One region of the Arthrobacter sp. 9MFCol3.1 genome, then DNA from elsewhere that is predicted to be linked to it. Evidence: riboswitches for the same ligand, from Rfam matches in the RefSeq annotation. Region 1 holds a riboswitch; the other holds the start of a gene.
The links. A riboswitch is a leader RNA that binds a small molecule or an ion and turns the genes downstream of it on or off. The one in region 1 is predicted to bind cyclic di-AMP.
Positions count from the first base shown of each region.

Region 2: linked by a shared signal. The riboswitch ahead of C560_RS0115625 (M23 family metallopeptidase) and the one ahead of C560_RS0117840 (hypothetical protein) in region 1 are both predicted to bind cyclic di-AMP.

Region 1 covers NZ_KK211131.1:91,510-100,330, forward strand. Annotated here, with positions in the region: gene C560_RS0117835 (sensor histidine kinase) at 1-1,574, shown strand, start outside; cyclic di-AMP (ydaO/yuaA leader) riboswitch at 1,756-1,915, shown strand; gene C560_RS0117840 (hypothetical protein) at 1,915-2,760, shown strand; gene C560_RS0117845 (bifunctional glycosyltransferase family 2/GtrA family protein) at 2,910-4,343, shown strand; gene C560_RS0117850 (glycosyltransferase family 39 protein) at 4,344-6,395, shown strand; gene C560_RS0117855 (ArnT family glycosyltransferase) at 6,402-8,489, shown strand; gene C560_RS0117860 (HAD-IA family hydrolase) at 8,553-8,821, opposite strand, start outside.
Region 2 covers NZ_JIBJ01000018.1:48,953-57,773, reverse strand. Annotated here, with positions in the region: gene serC (phosphoserine transaminase) at 1-905, opposite strand, end outside; gene C560_RS0115630 (metal-dependent transcriptional regulator) at 1,252-1,947, shown strand; cyclic di-AMP (ydaO/yuaA leader) riboswitch at 2,098-2,309, shown strand; gene C560_RS0115625 (M23 family metallopeptidase) at 2,314-3,135, shown strand; cyclic di-AMP (ydaO/yuaA leader) riboswitch at 3,273-3,442, shown strand; gene C560_RS0115620 (NlpC/P60 family protein) at 3,738-4,496, shown strand; gene C560_RS0115615 (HNH endonuclease) at 4,716-5,216, shown strand; gene mobA (molybdenum cofactor guanylyltransferase) at 5,315-5,977, shown strand; gene C560_RS0115605 (DUF6457 domain-containing protein) at 5,999-6,286, shown strand; gene C560_RS0115600 (molybdopterin molybdotransferase MoeA) at 6,283-7,851, shown strand; gene fdhD (formate dehydrogenase accessory sulfurtransferase FdhD) at 7,986-8,821, shown strand, end outside.

The DNA of each region.
Region 1 (8,821 bases):
CCACGTGGCATTTGCGCACCAGGCTGGTCCTGGTTGCCATGGCACTGCTCGTGGCCATCTGCGGCGCTGTGGGCTTGTTCAGCTACGCCTCCATGGACCTCTTCCTCACCCGGCAACTCGACACCCAGCTGGACCAGGCTTCCCACCGTTCGAGCGAGTTCGGCCGGCCCTCCTCGGACGATTCGGGCAGGCGCCCCGACCCCCTCGAAGCCCGGGGACAGGGCGTCGGGACGCTTAACGCCCGGATAGTGGACGACGAAGTCAGTAGGGCCGGCTTCCTGGCCGGGGACGGCGCGGTCAAGAGCCTCTCCCCCGCCGACAACAAGGTTCTCCTGGCCCTCACCCCAAACGGTGTGCCCGTGGACCGGACCCTTTCGGCCGGCGCCTACCGGCTCACGGCCGCGCGTGCGCCGTACGGCGACGTGATTGTGACCGGACTGCCGCTGGCAGAAAAGCAAAACACCCTGACCTCCCTGGTCTGGACCATGGTGGTGGTGTCCGCAGGCGGGCTCGTGCTGATCGGGCTCGCCGGCACGGCCCTGATCCGGCGGACCATGAAGCCGCTGGAACAGCTCTCCGAGGTGGCCACCAAGGTCTCCCGCCTCCCGCTGGACGCCGGCGAGGTGGCGCTCGGGGTGCGCGTCCCGACGTCGGCAGCCCATCCCGGAACGGAAGTGGGCAGCGTGGGCTACGCGCTGAACAAGATGCTGGACAACGTCTCCAACGCCCTCGAAGCGCGGCAGGAGAGCGAGATGAAGGTCCGGCAGTTCGTCGCCGACGCCTCGCACGAACTCCGCACCCCGCTCACGGCCATCCGCGGCTACACGGAGCTGATGCGGATGACCGAGCATTTCACCCCCGACGGCGAGAGGTCCCTCGCCCGTGTGCAAAGCCAGTCCGAGCGGATGACCACGCTCGTGGAGGACCTGCTGCTGCTGGCGCGCCTGGACGAGGGCCAGCCGCTCAAGATCTCCGACGTCGACCTCACCCAACTGGCCGTCGAGACGGTCAGCGATGAGAAAGTCATGGCCCCGGACCGCATCTGGCAGCTCGAACTTCCGGACGAGCCCGTGGTGGTGCGCGGTGATGCGACCCAGCTTCACCAGGTCCTCGCCAACCTCCTGTCCAATGCGCGCAAGCACACCGAACCCGGGACCAAGGTGGTCACGGGCGTCATGCGTTCGGCTGACGGCAGTGCCGTGGTCACCGTGACAGACAATGGCAGCGGCATCGCCCCGGAATTTATCGGCCGGGTCTTCGCCCGCTTCGCCCGGGCCGACGCCTCACGCACCAATCCGGCGTCGAGTCCCGCAGCCCTCCCCGCCAATTCGGCGGTCGCGACGGCGGGGGTCGGGTCCGGGGCCGCCGCCCGCCCGTCCTCCGGCGCCGTTTCCGGCAGCCGCGGAGGCCAGGGCACGGCGACCGCCGCGCCGACTTCCGAGGGCACCAGCGGGTTGGGCCTGTCCATTGTCCAGTCGATCGTGGAGGCCCACGGAGGAACCGTCGAGGTTACGTCCCGGCCGGGCCGCACGGAGTTCGCCGTGCGCCTGCCCGCCGCGCCGCCGTCGGCATAGACGGCGCGGCCGGCGCCACCGGGACTCTTGGGTGGTCGATCGGCGAACCCGGCGCAACGCGACACCCCGGCACTGTGACTCCTGTTACCAAAATGTGACTTAAGCGGCTGGGTCCTGTAGCGTCTTAAGAGTGCGCCGCCATCGGTGCCGCATATCCGGACGGACGCCAAACTCTGCCGCTTCCCGGATTCCGCTGGACCAGGCAGAGGCGGGGGACCCAGAGTTCCCGGGCATTCTGCATTCATGCGCCCTCGGGGTGAAGCCGACACGTGATATTCCGTGCGGCCGGATGACCTCATCCGAACCCGACAGCTAACTCCGCCGGCGTTGAGAGGCCACCATGACTGAATTCCAGGTACAAACGCGCCCTGACGGCGGTTCGCATTCCCGCTCAGTTGGCGCAGCTAAGTCGCGCCACCGCGCCGAACCGGCCAAACGGGCATCCGCCCTGTCGCGGTTCGCCGCCGGACTCGGTACAACCGGCCGCCGTGCCGGCGTCGTCACCGCCGCGTGCGCGCTGCTGCTGGGTGGCGGCGCCGCCAGCCAGGCGGCAGAGCCGGGCGCCCACACGGCGAACGTTGCGAGCCAGACGGCCACGATCGCGGACCCGCTGGCCAAGCTCAACTTCGAGCGGGTCCAGGTGGCTGGGCCGACCGCTCCGGCGGAAAAGAACGTGGCTCCCGAGATCTCGGAGGTCAAGGCAGCCGAAGCGCTGATCCCCGCCCCCGCTGCTCCCGCCCCCGCTCCGGCAGCCGCCCCCGCACCTGCTCCTGCGCCGGCGGCAGCCCCGGCTCCCGCGGCAGCCCCCGCTCCCGCACCGGCACCCGCACCGGTACCGGCAGCCGCTCCTGCCCCCGCACCGGCGCCGGTCGCAATCGACGATCCTGCCGGGGCGCAGGCCTACGCCGCGTCCCAGCTGGGCCGCTATGGCTGGGCACCTGGCCAGATGCAGTGCCTGCACAAGCTGTGGACCAAGGAATCTGACTGGAAGACCACCGCGACGAACGCCAGCAGCGGCGCCTACGGCGTGGTCCAGTCCCTGCCCGCCACGAAGATGGCGAGCGCCGGCGCCGACTACATGACCAACTACCGGACCCAGATCAACTGGGGCCTGAACTACGTCAAGTCGCGCTACGGCTCCCCCTGCGGCGCCCTGAACTTCCACTACGCACACAACTGGTACTAAACCGGCCCCGCCAAGGAGGCCCCTGATCCACACGGATCCGGGGCCTCCTTGCGTCTCCACGGCCGGAGCAGCCCGACAACCCAGACTTCCACAGCCCCAGCACAGCTTGACCCTAAAGCCCTCATAAGGGCCGCCGGGAAAGTTGAGCCATGACATTCACAGACCAGGCCACAGGAACCCTGCCCCGCACCGCGGCGACGCCGGCCGGCCCGGCGGCACCCAAGACACCCCCGGGGCTTGCGCTGGCCGACGCGCCCGCTCCGGGCCCGTTCGCCGGGGCGCTTACCGGCCCCGGCGCCCGGCGCACAGCCATCGATACGCGCGCAAGCACGCCCCTGCTGGACGTCACCATCCCGGTCTTCAACGAGGAACGGGACCTCGAAGCCTGCCTGCGCCGGCTCCACGCCTACCTGCTCGCCGCCTTCCCGCACTCCTTCCGGATCACCGTGGCGGACAACGCCAGCACCGACGGAACGCTCAAGGCCGCGGAACGCGTAGCCCGCGAGCTACGCGAAGTGAAGGTGGTCCATATGGCCGAAAAGGGCCGTGGAAACGCACTTCGCAAGGTGTGGCTGGCCTCGCCGTCGCCGGTCCTGGCGTACATGGATGTGGATCTTTCCACTGATCTGGCGGCCCTCGGCCCGCTCCTTGCCCCGCTCATTTCGGGGCACTCCGACCTGGCGATCGGGACGCGGCTGACCCGCAACTCCCGCGTGGTCCGCGGTCCCAAGCGGGAATTCATCTCGCGCAGCTACAACTTCCTGCTCCAGGCCCTCATGGGCGCCCACTTCAGCGATGCACAGTGCGGCTTCAAGGCAATCCGGGCAGACGTGGCCCGGCAACTGCTCCCCCACACGCTGGACAACGCCTGGTTCTTCGACACCGAGCTGCTGGTCCTGGCAGAAAAGTGCGGCCTGCGCGTCCACGAAGTCCCGGTGGACTGGACCGACGACCCGGATTCCAGCGTGGACATCGTCCAGACGGCCCTCGCGGACTTGCGCGGCATGGCACGGTTGAGCCGGGACCTGGTCTCGGGCCGGATCCCGGTTCCCGACCTGCGCGCCGCCCTGGCCCGCGGACCGCTGCCGGCCGCCGCCCGGGCCCAGGAACAAAGCCCCGGCGGAAGCCTCTTCGGACAACTCGTCCGCTTCGGCAGCATCGGGGTGGCCTCCACCCTGGCCTACCTGGCGATTTTCCTGCTCTGCCGCGGGTTCATGGACCCGCAGCTGGCAAATTTCCTGGCGTTGCTCACCACCGCCGTGGCCAACACCGCGGCCAACCGGCGCTTCACGTTCGGCATCCAGGGCAGCAGCCAGGCCGCACGCCACCACTTCGAGGGACTGCTGGTCTTCGGCATCGGGCTGGCCCTGACCTCGGGCGCACTCGCCCTCGTTCACGCCGCGTCGGGAGCAGCACCGGACCGCTGGCTGGAACTGCTCACGGTCACCGCCGCCAACCTGGCCGCCACAGCCGTGAAGTTCCTGCTGTTCCGGCTGGTGGTTTTCCGCCACCGGCCCACCGACGCCGTTCCTGCGCCCGGCGCCCCCGATCCTTCCCTCCCCCGCACAGAAAAGGCCAAGTAAATGACGGCAACCATCAGCCCCACCGCCGGAGCCGAGAGCGGTTCCCCGGCCGGCAGCACCCCAGCCGCCCAGGAAAGGCTCCGCCCGGTTCCCGGAGACGGCGAACCGGCGCCCCAGCTGCCCGCATCCCAGGCCCCGGCAGCGCAGGGCCGCCGGGACCGGCTGCTGTTCGGACGGCAGCCCCGCTGGGTGCGGCCCTCGGCAGCGCTGCTCCTGGTGGTCACGGCGGCGTTGTACCTGTGGAATCTGGAGGCCAGCGGCTACGCCAACTCCTTCTATGCCGCGGCGATCCAGGCCGGGACCAAGGACTGGACCGCGCTGCTCTTCGGCTCCCTCGACGCCGGCAACGCCATCACGGTGGACAAACCGCCGGCCGCCCTCTGGATCCCCGCCCTCGCGGGACGGATCTTTGGTTTCTCGGCCCTGAGCATGCTCATTCCCCAGGCGCTCATGGGAGTCGCCGCCGTCGGGCTTCTCTACCTGACCGTCAAGCGGGTGTCCGGGCCGGCCGCTGGCCTGCTCGCCGGCGGCGCCCTGGCGCTGACCCCGGTGGCCGCCCTCATGTTCCGGTTCAACAACCCGGACGCGATGCTCACCCTGTGCCTGGTGCTGGCGGCTTACCTCACCACGCGCGCCATCGAGAAGGCCGGCTGGAAGTGGCTCGCCGCGGCCGGCGCGGTGATCGGCCTGGCGTTCCTGAGCAAGATGCTGCAGGGCTTCCTGATTGTTCCCGGGCTGGCCCTGGCCTACCTGTGGGCGGCGCCCACCACCCTTGGCCGCCGGCTCGTGCACCTGCTGGCCGCCGCCGCCGGGATCGCCGTCGTGGCCGGAAGCTACATTGTGCTCTTCCAGCTGACCCCGGCCTCGGTCCGGCCGTACATGGCGGGGTCGGAGTCCAACAGCTTCCTGGAACTGACGTTCGGCTACAACGGCCTGGGCCGGATCACCGGATCCGGCGGCGGGATGCCGGGCGGGATGCCGGGCGGCAACGCGGGCGGCCCGGGCGGCAGCGGCAACGTCGGCTTCGGCGGCGCCGCCGGGATCACCCGGATGTTCGGGACCAGCTTCGGCGGCGAGGTGTCTTGGCTGCTGCCGGCGGCCCTGACCCTGCTGGTGGCGGGGCTGTGGTTCACCCGGCGCGAGGCCCGGACCTCAAAAACCCGTGCGGCGCTCCTGCTGTGGGGCGGCTGGCTGGTCATCACGGCCGGAATCTTCAGCTTCATGAGCGGCACCGTGCACCCGTACTATGCCGTGGCGCTGGCCCCCGCCATCGCGGCGCTGGCCGGCATCGGTTCCCTGGAACTGTGGCGGGGCCGGGCCTACTGGCCCGCCCGGGTTGTCCTGGCCGTGACGGTGCTGGCCACCTCGATCTGGTCCGCCGTGCTTCTGGGCCGCGATCCGGCCTGGTTGCCGGGGCTCCGGGTGATCATCGTGGTCCTGGGCGTCCTCGCCGCCGCGGCCCTGCTCCTGCGGGCGGACGGCATGGCGGCTCTCCCGGCACGGTTCCGCAAGGCCGCCACGGCCGGCGTCGTGATCCTCTGCCTGCTCGCCGGCGGGCTCGGAAGCACCGCGTGGACGCTGGCGACCGTCGCCCAGCCGCATTCCGGTTCGATCCCGACCTCCGGCCCCACCGCGTCCGCGATGGGCGGCGGCTTCGGGGCCGGCCGGGCCGGCAGTGACGGCCCAGGAAGTGACGGCATGGGCGGCGGCCCCGGCGGGGAAACGTCCTCGGCGGAGCTGACCGTGCTGCTGCAGTCCTCCGGCGCCAAGTGGTCCGCGATTGTCTCCGGCGCCACCCAGGCCGCGAGCCTGGAACTCGCCACCGGCACCAGCGTGATCGCGCTCGGCGGCTGGAACGGCGGCGACCCCTACCCGACGCTCGCACAGTTCCAGGCGATGGTGGACCGCGGCGAGATCGGTTACTTCATTTCCGGCGGCATGGGCGGCATGGGCGGGGGCCGCGGTGGCAACTCCGAGGTCGCCACCTGGGTCGCGGCCAACTACCAGGCCCAGACCGTGGGCAACGCCACGGTCTACAAACTGGGAGCGTAGGCCGCCATGACTGACACCCTGAGCCCGGGCCCCGGCACGGCGCCGGCCGGCACGCCGGGGCCGCCGCAGCCGCAAGTCCCGGAAGGCCGTCGGCGCCTGGAGCGCCCGGCCGCCGGCGGCACCCGCGCCGTCCCTGGCGCCCGGGGGCTGCGGCAGCGGCTGGAACTGGCGGCGCTGCTGCTGGCCACGGCCGTGCTGTACCTGTGGAACCTCGGCGCCTCCGGCTGGGCGAACGCGTTCTACTCCGCGGCGGCCCAGGCCGGGTCCCAGGATTGGACGGCCTGGTTCTTTGGCTCGTCCGACGCCGCCAACGCCATCACCGTGGACAAGCCGCCGGCGTCGCTGTGGGTGATGGGGCTGTCGGTGCGGATCTTCGGGCTGAGCTCCTGGAGCGTCCTGGTGCCGCAGGCGCTCATGGGGATCGGCACGGTCTGGCTGGTTTATCTGGCCGTCCGCCGGGCCGCGGCCCCTGCCACGGCCGACGCCGGCCTGGCCCACCGCGCGGGGCTCCTCTCCGGTGCGGTCATGGCGCTGACGCCAGTGGCCGTGCTGATGTTCCGGTTTAACAACCCCGACGCCCTGCTGGTGCTTGTGATGACCGCGGCCGCCTACGCCGTGTTGCGGTCCATCCAGGACGCGCGCGTGCGCTGGCTGCTGTTCGCCGGGGTGCTGCTGGGCTTCGGGTTCCTCACCAAGCAGCTGCAGGTCCTGCTGGTTGTCCCCGGCTTTGCCGTGGCCTACCTGCTCGCGGCGCCGGCAGCGGCGGGCAGGCGCGTTCTTCACCTGCTCGGCGCCGGGGCGGCGATGGCCGTTGCCGCCGGTTGGTGGCTGGCCGCCGTCGAACTCATTCCGTCGGCGGACCGCCCGTACATCGGCGGCTCGCAGAGTAACTCCATCCTGGAGCTGACGCTTGGCTACAACGGCCTGGGCCGGCTGAACGGGGATGAAACCGGGAGTGTGGGGGGCAGCAACGGCTGGGGCACGCCCGGGCTGTTCCGGCTCTTCAACAGCGAGTTCGGCGGCCAGATCGCCTGGCTGCTGCCCTCGGCGCTGCTGCTCGGAGCGGGGCTGCTCTGGCTGGGCCGCCGCGCGCCGCGCACCGACCCGGTACGGGCTTCAGTGATCATCTGGGGCTCCTGGGTTGCCGTCACCGGGCTGACGTTCAGTTTCATGGCCGGGATCATCCACCCGTACTACATGGTGGCGCTGGCGCCCGGGATCGCCGGGCTCGCCGGGCTCGGCGGCGTCCTGCTCTGGCAGCGGCGGAACCGGCCCGTGGCGGCGGCCGTCCTCGCGGTGGCGATCGTGGCGGCCGGGGCCATGGCCGCCGAACTCCTGGTCCGCACGGCGGCGTACATGCCGTGGCTGCGCTGGGTGGCGCTCCTGGGCGCGCTCGCCGCTGCCGGCCTGGTGCTGGCCGCCGCGGCCCCGGGGGCCAAGGGGACGGGGATGATCGCGTCCAGGACCATGGCGCGGACGACGGCGGCGCTCGCCGTCGCCGCCGCCCTCGCCGGGCCGCTGGCCTACTCGCTGTCCACCGCGTCCACGGCCCACAGCGGCTCGATTGTCAGCGCCGGACCGGCCGTGTCCGGACGGGGCGGGGCCGGGATGCCGCCGGCCCTCGGCGGTGCGGCGGGAGGCGGCTTTGGCGGTGCCACGGCGGCAAACGGCAACGGCACGGGCAACGGGACTGGCGCCGGCGCGGGCATCGGCCGCGGCCAAGGGGCGGGCGGAATGGGCGGCCTGCTCGGGGCCAGCACGCCGTCGGCGGCGCTCGTGACCGCGCTGCAGACAGACGCCGGGGCTCATACGTGGGCCGCCGCCGTCGTCGGATCCAACAACGCCGCCGGCTACCAGCTGGCGACGCAGCTCCCGGTGATGGCCGTGGGCGGGTTCAACGGTACGGACCCCGCGCCGACCCTGGCGCAGTTCCAGCAGTACGTGGCCGACGGCAAGATCCACTACTTCATTGCCGGGCGCCTCATGCCGGGCGAAAGCGGAGCCAACGATGCCGCACAGATTGCCGCCTGGGTGCAGGCCAATTTCACGGCCCAGACGGTGGGTGGGACCAGCGTGTACCTGCTGGCCGGTTAGGCAGGCGGCGCCGTCGTCGGGCCGGGCGGCGTCGTCGTCGTCGCTAGGACGGCGTCGCCATCGTCAGAAGGTGAAGGACAGGGTGCGCAAGCCGGCGCCGGTGACGTGGATGGTCACGGTAACCGCGGAGTAGTCGGGAATGTGGAGGACACCGTCCGGCAATTCGCCGGCGTTGGGTCCCACCGCCACGGTCCGGACCCCGGCGGCGACTCCCGCGGCGATGCCGGCCGGGGCGTCCTCGAACACCACCGCGTCGGCCGGGGCGACACCCAGCAGGGAGGCCGCCCGGAGGTATCCCTCGGGGTGGGGTTTGCCCCGCATGACATCCTCCG
Region 2 (8,821 bases), on a different contig from region 1:
TTGGCCACGAACGGCGTGGCGTATTCGGACGCTTCGGCCCAGCGGTAGATGCGGCCGGCAGAGTCCGCGGTCCGGCCGGCGGCGAAGTCCAGGCCGCCGTTGGCGTTGAGCCACTGCACCTGGGCATCGAGCGTCACCAGGGTGGCCAGCGCGGGGGTGTTGTAGGTCTGGTTCAGCCGGGAATTGTCGATCGCCGTCTGAAGGTCCAGGAAATCAGGGATCCAGCGGCCGCCGGCCTTGATCCGGGCCGCCCGCTCAAGGGCCGCCGGGGAGAACAGGCCCAGCCACAGGCCGCCGTCGGACGCGAAGTTCTTCTGCGGCGCAAAGTAGTACACGTCCGCCTCCGCCACGTCCACGTCCAGCCCGCCCGCGGCCGAGGTCGCGTCCACCAGCACCAGCGAGCCCTCGTCGGCGCCGGCCACGCGCTGGACGGGTGCGGCAACGCCGGTTGAGGTCTCGTTCTGCGGCCACGCGTAGACGTCGACGCCGGCCTCCGCCCGGGCGGTGGGGCGGGTGCCGGGTTCTGCCTTGATGATGGAGGACTCGGCAAGGAAAGGTGCCTTGTTGGTGGCGGAGGCGAACTTTGAGCCGAACTCGCCGAAGGACAGGTGCTGCGCCTTGTTCTCCACGAGCCCGAAGCTGGCAATGTCCCAGAACGCGGTGGATCCGCCGACGCCCAGCACCACTTCATAGCCTTCCGGTGCCCGGAAAAATTCGCTGAGGCCGTTGCGGACCGAGCCGACCAGGTTCTTCACGGGTGCCTGGCGGTGCGAGGTCCCCAACAGCGTCGACGAGGCCGCGGCCAGGGCGTCCATCTGCTCCGGCCGGACTTTCGACGGGCCGGCGCCGAACCGTCCGTCCTTGGGCAGGAGGTTGGCGGGGATCGTGATGCTGGTGTCGCTCACAGTGGCTCCAATTTTCGGCTGGTTCGTAGCGTGGCTGGGAGGTGGCGGGCAGGGATGGCTACCACGGACCCCCCTTTTCATACTGCCTGTCCTATTTTGCCTGACAGCTCCCGGCGATACGGAAAAAGGCCTGTCATAGTCCGGTCATTGAGACACCAGGGGACGGCTGGCCGGCTGGGGCTGAGGCAATAGCTGCAGGCCGATCGAAAGATTATCCGGAGTAATTCAAAATAGGCTAGGCTGGCATGCGAACGTACGGCGGTTCCCGCCAGGGCGCATCCTGCATGCAGCCCGCACGCGGTACGGTGGGAATGACGCTAGGACTGCGCTCGAGGAGCTGAGCTGAATGACGGATCTGATCGATACCACGGAGATGTATCTTCGGACCATTCTGGAACTTGAAGAAGAAAACATCGTTGCCCTCCGCGCCCGCATCGCCGAACGGCTCCGCCACTCCGGCCCCACTGTGTCCCAGACCATCGGCCGGATGGAGCGCGACGGGCTGGTGGTTGTTTCCGGCGACCGGCACCTTGAGCTGACGGAAACCGGACGGAAACGCGCAATCGGCGTCATGCGCAAGCACCGTCTGGCCGAACGCCTCCTCGCGGACGTGATCGGGCTCGACTGGGCCTACGTCCATGAGGAAGCGTGCCGCTGGGAGCATGTCATGAGCGAACGCGTCGAGCGCAGAATCTTCGAGATGCTCAACCACCCGACAGTCTCACCCTACGGAAACCCGATTCCAGGGCTTGCGGATCTTGGCGGCGTGCCCAACGGCGCCCCCGTGGACAGGGCCGTGAACCTGCTGGAGGCCATGGCCGGCTACGGTGTGAGCTCCCGGGTTACGGTCAACCGGCTCGCGGAGCCGATCCAGGTGGAGCCGGAGCTTCTGGCCCAGCTCGACGAGGGCGGAATCAGGCCAGGCGCGCTGGTCTCGCTGGAGCGGGTGGGGGAGTACATCTCGGTCCGCGTCCCCGATATCGAAGGTGCCCTGGAGCTGCCGCCCGAGGTAGCCGCGCACGTCTTTGTAACAGTCGCCTGACCAGCCACTCCGCGCCGGTCATGGGACGACCCATGAGTTGTGCACAATTGCGATTACGGATTTATTACCGGGCGGCTTAATCACCTATAGTTAGTGGCCAGTACCGATACCAAAGCGTTACCTGATCCGAAGCCGAGCCCTGCCAGCGGATCAGTCGCAGAACCACCTCCTGGCAGGGGCGGGGGAACCACTTTCGGCTGCTACTTCGGCAGCCTTGGGGTGAAGTCCGTCAGCGGCAAGCAGCTTCCACCGAAGGATCCCATGGGATCCTCTGTGCCTGGTGCTTGCAACGGCGGACCGGGTCTTTGATCTCTCTGACCCGAATCCGACAGCTAACTCCGCAGGCCATCCAGAGAGGAACCGTTCTTGACCACCCAGACCGCCAGGGGCCGTCGCCGCGCGACCGGTCCCGCTCCGGAGCCGCGGCCCGTCGTGGCTCACACGGCCGAACGCCCGCGTGACGTGCACCGCGATGAACGGCGTCACCGGCGCAGCCCGTTCCGCCAGGTCACGGACTTTGCCGCGGCTAGCGGAGTCGGGCAGAAGGCCGGGATCGCGCTGGCCGCAACTGGTCTGGTTCTCACCGTGACGGTTCCCGTCACGAGCCCGGTGATGGCTTCGAATCCGGGCGGGTCCGGCGCGCTCACCGCTGCCGTGCAGCCGGATGTCACGGCCGCCGCCGCCGCAAAGGTTGATTTCAACCGCACGGCCGTCACCACGAAGGGTGATCCAGACGGGAAGCTCAAGCAGTTGCTGAGCGCCCAGTCTGTGGGCACCATCACCCGCGCGGCATCGGCGGGCACCCTTGGTGCGCCGCTGGACCAGCTGGTCACGGCCTCACCCTTCGGCTACCGCGTCAGCCCCATCACTGGGGGTGCGGGGGAGTTCCACCGCGGCCAGGATTTCGCCGCCCAGTGCGGCACGGCGGTCCACGCGGCCGCCAGCGGCACCGTGACCTTCAACGGTTGGCATCCCTTCGGCGGCGGAAACCGCGTGGTCATCGATCACGGCAACGGCCTGGAGACCACGTACAACCACCTGTCCTCGGCCTCGGTCCAGGTCGGCCAGAAGGTTTCCCGCGGTGACGTCGTCGCCATGAGCGGGACCACCGGCGCCTCCACGGGCTGCCACCTTCACTTTGAAGTGATGGTCAACGGCGACGTCGTTGATCCGCTCGGCTGGCTCTAAACAAGACGATGGGCTGCTCTCAACTCCCCGTGACACGCCGTGATCTGAATGTGACATTGGCTCCGGACTGCTGTAGGGTTTGAAGCACGCCAACTTTTCCGAAGTTGGCGCTCTTGAGTGGATTGCCTAGCTCTGCCACCGCTCAAGGTCCGTTCGCATTACATCGTCTGGCAGGGGCGGGGGAACCAATTTTGGCCTTCGAAAGAAGGCCTTGGGGTTAAGTCGCAAAGCTTCCCAGGAAGCAGCGCGGCCGGGTGACTCCCATCCGAATCCGACAGCTCACCTCGTAGGCATTGGGAGAGGCTACTTTCGTGTCTTCACGCCACAATTCTGCGCGCATGCGCACCGGCGAGGCTCTGTCGAGCCCGCTGGAATCCACATCACGTGCCGCCCTTGCCGGCGCCCGGATTGGATCACGTTCCGCAGGCTCAATCTCTACCGAGCCCGGACAGCATGCAGTTTCCGCTTTTGGCGCGTCTTCGCAGTACACCCTTCGCTAAGTAACCCATTTCGGGGCGATCCGGCGTACCCCCAAGATGCCGGAGCGTCCTCAGTCCGTGCCCGAAAGCGCGCGGTCCAAGGATCACGAAAGAGAGAACTTAATGACTACTCGTGCAAACGTTGCACGGCACCGCGCCGAGGTCACCAAGACCAACTCGCTGGCTGTTATTGCTAAGGCTGTCGGCGACAACGCCGGCGGCGTGGGCCGTCAGGCAGCGGTCATCGCCGCAGCTTCCGGTCTGGTCCTGACCAGCGGAATCGCAGCCAACGCTGCTGAAACCAATGTTCAGCGCGAATCCACCTCCGCTTCGGCCCTGGAAGTCCAGTCCGCAGCTCCGGCCACCATCTCGGCCGCTTCCACCATCGCGATCTCCTACGAGAAGCCCGCCGTGACCACCACGCCGGCTCCCGTCGTCGAGGCTCCCAAGCCCGTCGTGAAGGTCCAGGACGCTACGGCCTCCCGCGCCGGCGGCACCGAGCTTGGCGTCAGCGGCGGCGTCGCTGCCCAGGCTCCGGCCGGCATCGGAAGCGGCGCTGGCGCGACCATCGCCGCCGCTGCCTACGCACAGATCGGCGTGGCGCAGGACTGCACCGCCCTCGCCACCAACGCACTGGCCGCGGCCGGCATCCACTACCACGGCTGGCCGGCAGGTTACCTGTCCCTCGGCCGCACCGTGAGCGCCGGCGAGGCACGCCCGGGCGACCTCGCCTACTACCAGAACGGCGGCGTGGGCATGGCTCACATCGCGGTCTACGTCGGCAACGGCATGGCAGTGCACGGCGGCTGGAACGGCGGCACCACCGCGCTGTACAGCGTAAACGTCGGCTCCGGCCCGGTCTTCATCCGCGTCGGCGCCTAAGCACGAACCCCAGCTTTTCGAAAGACCCCCGCCTGCAGGCGGGGGTCTTTTGCGTTGCCGCGCAGTGAACTTTCCGCGCCGGGGACTGCGCCGGTGAAAAAATATTCGGCGATCCGGCACTTGAGTGTTTACTCTTGTGTTGTCGATCCATAGCCCGACCATGCAGAGGGCAGCCGGCCCTCGTGCCGCTGGCGGGTGCGGCCGTGAAGAGGTATGCGGATGCGCACTCTCGTTCTGAATGCTGGATATGAACCGCTGGCGGTCATCACCTTCCGCCGGGCGCTCGTCCTTGTCCTGACCGGAAAGGCCAGCGTAGTGGCCGAAGGGGACGACCCCGTTGTCGGCCCCCAGGACATTTTGGGCCGCCCGTCCGTGATCCTGCTGAACCGCTACATCCGGCCCAGGTACAACACGATGACTGCGGTGAGCCGCCGCGGCGTGCTGCGCCGGGATGCCCACCGCTGCGCATACTGCGGCAAGGCTGCCCACACCATCGACCACATCCAGCCCAAGTCGCGGGGCGGAGCCGACTCCTGGGAGAACCTGGTGGCGGCCTGCCTGCGGTGCAACAACGCCAAGAGCGACCATACGCCGGCGGAGATGGGCTGGAAGATCGGTTTTGTCCCGGGCCCGCCAAAGGGCGCCATCTGGCAGATCAAGGAACTCGAGAAGCCGACGCCGGCCTGGGATCCATTCCTGCTGCCTGAATCGGCTGCCTGACCCGCCTCCTGGCCTGCTGCCTGATCAGCTGGTGGGATTGATGCCGGCGCACCTCACGGCTTGGTCGGCGGCGGCCGGCGCCGCGCTACGCTGAAGCGATGGAGTTCGATGCCATCATTCTCGCCGGGGGACGGGCCTCCCGCCTCGGCGGCGTGCCCAAATCCGGGCTGATCTTCGACGGCGCCACCCTCCTGGAGCGGTCACTGGGGGCAGCGGGCGCGGCGGCGCGCACCGTCGTCGTCGGCCCCGACCCCGGGGGTCTGCCCGGCGGCGTCCTGACCTGCCGTGAGGACCCGCCCTTCGCGGGGCCGGCCGCAGCCATCGCCGCGGGCCTGGCTGCCCTGGCCGCCGACCGCGCAGGCCGGCGCGCAGCCGCCGCGCCGTTTACCCTGGTTCTGGCGTGCGACATGCCGCGGTCCGCCGACGCGGTCCGCGCGCTGGCCGACGCGCTGGCCGCAGGTACGCCGGAACGGGACGGGCCCGACGGAGTCATGGCAGTCTCGGCCGACGGCCGGAAGCAGCCGCTCGCGGGCTTTTATGGCACGGCCGTGCTACAACGTTCCGTCGCCGACGCCGCATCCCGGAACAGGCTGGAAAACGCGTCGGTCTTCGCCCTTCTTGCTAGGCTGGACGTGCGGGAAGTTCGCGTTCCCCCGGGTTCCACCGACGACGTCGACACCTGGGATGACGCGTCCGCACTAGGGGTATCCGGCAGGATTCCCGACGGCGGTCCGGGCTCCGGCCCGGCTCTGCGCAGCTGAACTCGACCATGGAGGCAAACGGTGAAAAGCCAGGATGAAACGCTGGAAGACTGGTGCCGTGCCCTGCTCCAGGCCCTGGAGCTGGACGACGTTGAGATTGACGTGAATGAGGTCCTCGCACTGGCCGGCGTGGCCGCCCATTCCGTGGTGCGCCCGGCGGCGCCCCTGACCACCTTCATTGCCGGCTTTGCCGCCGGTCTGGCCTCGGGCTCCGGGCAGGCCACGGACTCCGTGTCCATGGAGGCGGCGATGGCCGTGGCCCGCCGGCTCGCCAAGGACTACGCAGCCGCCGAAACTTCCGGGGCATGACGGCTGCGGCCCCGGACGGCAGGGGACCCGCTGCCCCTGGCAGAGATGGCGGTGGAGACGGAGTCAGAAACGGCGGTGGAGACGCAGTCGGCGATGGCGGTGGAGGCGGACCCCGCATCACTGCGGGCGGGGATGCAGTGGGCAAGGACACCACTGACCAGGATGCAGCGGACGAGGACACCGCTGACCGGAATGCAGCGGACCAGGACACCGAGGGCCAGGATGCAGCGGACGAGGACACCTCGGCGGAGCCGCACAGGCACCTGGCCCACACGTGGCAGGAGGCCCGGCAACTCGCGTTCGACTGCGCCGTTCCCATCCCGGCCGCCCCTGTCCCGCTGCGGCAGGCGCTGGGCCGGACCCTCGCGGCGGACGTCGTTGCCCAGCAGGACATGCCCCATTACGCTTCTTCCGCCATGGACGGCTGGGCCGTCAACGGCAGCGGCCCCTGGATCCTGGCCGAACCCGGCCAGCGGCTGGCACCGCATCAGGCCAGCCCGATTGCCACCGGCGGCCTCATCCCGCCCGGGGCCAGAGCGGTATTGCGCAGCGAAAGCGGCATCATCGGTGCCGACGAAGACGGCCTGCCCGTCCTGAAGCTGGGCGGCACCGCGAAACCAGGGGACCCGCGCAACGGCGAGCACATCAGAAGGGCCGGAGAGGAAGCCGCCGCCGGGGACGTCCTGATCATGCGCGGCACCGTCCTGAACCCTGCCCATCTTGCCCTCGCCGCGCTGGCTGGAAGCGATACCCTTCCCGTGCTCGGCAAGGCCGTGGTGCGCCTCGTCTTCACTGGCTCCGAGGTCGTGACGAGCGGGATGCCGGCACCAGGGCAGGTCCGCGACACCTTCGGACCCCAACTGGCCGCCGTGGTGGGAATGCTCGGCGGGATCTGCACCGAAGAAGTGAAAGTCGGCGACACCTACGCCGAATGGCTCGCGGCGCTGGAGGATACCGATCCTGCCGGTGAAAACCTGCCCGCCGACGTCGTGATCACCACCGGCGGCACGGGACGCTCCGGAACGGACCACCTCCGGCGCTCGGTCGCCGAACTCGGCGGCCGCCTGCTGATCGACGGAATCGCCATGCGGCCGGGCCACCCCGCCGTGCTGGCCGAGCTGCCGGACGGCCGTTACATCCTGGGCCTGCCTGGAAACCCGCTCGCGGCCATGATGGCGCTGTCCACGATCGGGGCCCCACTCCTCGCAGCCCTGGGGCACGGCGCGGTCCCCCCGCTGAGCGAGCTGCCCTGCGGCTCGACCATTGACGCCGATCCGGGCCGGACCCGGCTCATGCCCTTCCGGCTGCTCTATGGCATGGCATCGCCGGCGCAGCATACCGGCCCGGGAATGATGCGGGGCCTGGCTGCCGCCGACGGTGTGCTGGTGGTCCCGCCCCATGGCGTACAGCTGGGGGAATTGGTCCCTGCCTTCGCTCTCCCGTGGGGTGCGCCGCTGCCTGACGCTTCGGCAGCGGCCGCCGCGCAGAAGCCCGCGGCGAAACGGACCGCCAGGAAGACCGCGGCCAGCGACGGGCCGGTGGACTGGAGTGCCCTTTTGGGCTGAGTCCTGGCCCGCTGCGCCGGCGTCAGGGCGGGACGCGCCTTCAGAATCAGACACTTACAATGATGGAACCAGCCAAAGATTCAAACAGCCGCAAGATTCAAACAGCGGCACAACATGTTGCTTAGGAGCACCGGATGGGCCGTGTGACACAGCGCCGCAAGGTGCACAAGATCGTCCTGGACGGGTCCCCGCAGGCCCTCGAATTCCCGGTCCGGCACCGGGAGGACGTCCTTGCCGTCGAGGAACCGCTGGAAATCAGGCTCGGCAACATGTCGTTCTCCGTGACCATGCGAACGCCGGGCAATGACTTCGACCTCGTCGCTGGCTTCCTCGTCTCGGAGGGGATCATCTGGGCTCCCGAACAACTGGTCTCGCTCAGGTTCTGCGCCGGCGAAGACGCCGACGGCATGCAGACGTTCAACGTGGTGGAGGCGCAGCTCCGGCCCGACGTCGTACGGCCCGAGACGGGACGCAACGTCTTCACCTCCAGTTCCTGCGGCATCTGCGGGACGGACTCGATCGATGCCGTGCGGAAGTCCTCGCACTACAGCCCGGCACAAGATCCGCTGACCGTCCCCGTGGAAACGCTGGCGGCCCTCCCGGATGCCCTCCGGTCCGCCCAGGAGGTCTTCGAGGTCACCGGCGGCGTGCACGCCGCCGGACTCTTCAGGATCTCCGACGACGGCTCGGCCGAGTTGCTGTGCCTGCGCGAAGACGTGGGCCGGCACAACGCGGTGGACAAGGTGGTGGGCTGGGCGCTCCGCGAAGGCCTGCTCCCGCTCCGGGGCACCGTGTTGCAGGTGTCCGGCAGGGCATCGTTCGAGCTGGTCCAAAAGGCTGCCCTCGCCGGAATCCCGGTCCTCGCCGCGGTCAGTGCCCCCTCCAGCCTGGCCGTCGAGCTCGCCGGGGCCAGCGGGATGACCCTGGCCGGGTTCAGCCGCGGGACCAGCCTGAACGTGTACGCTGGCCA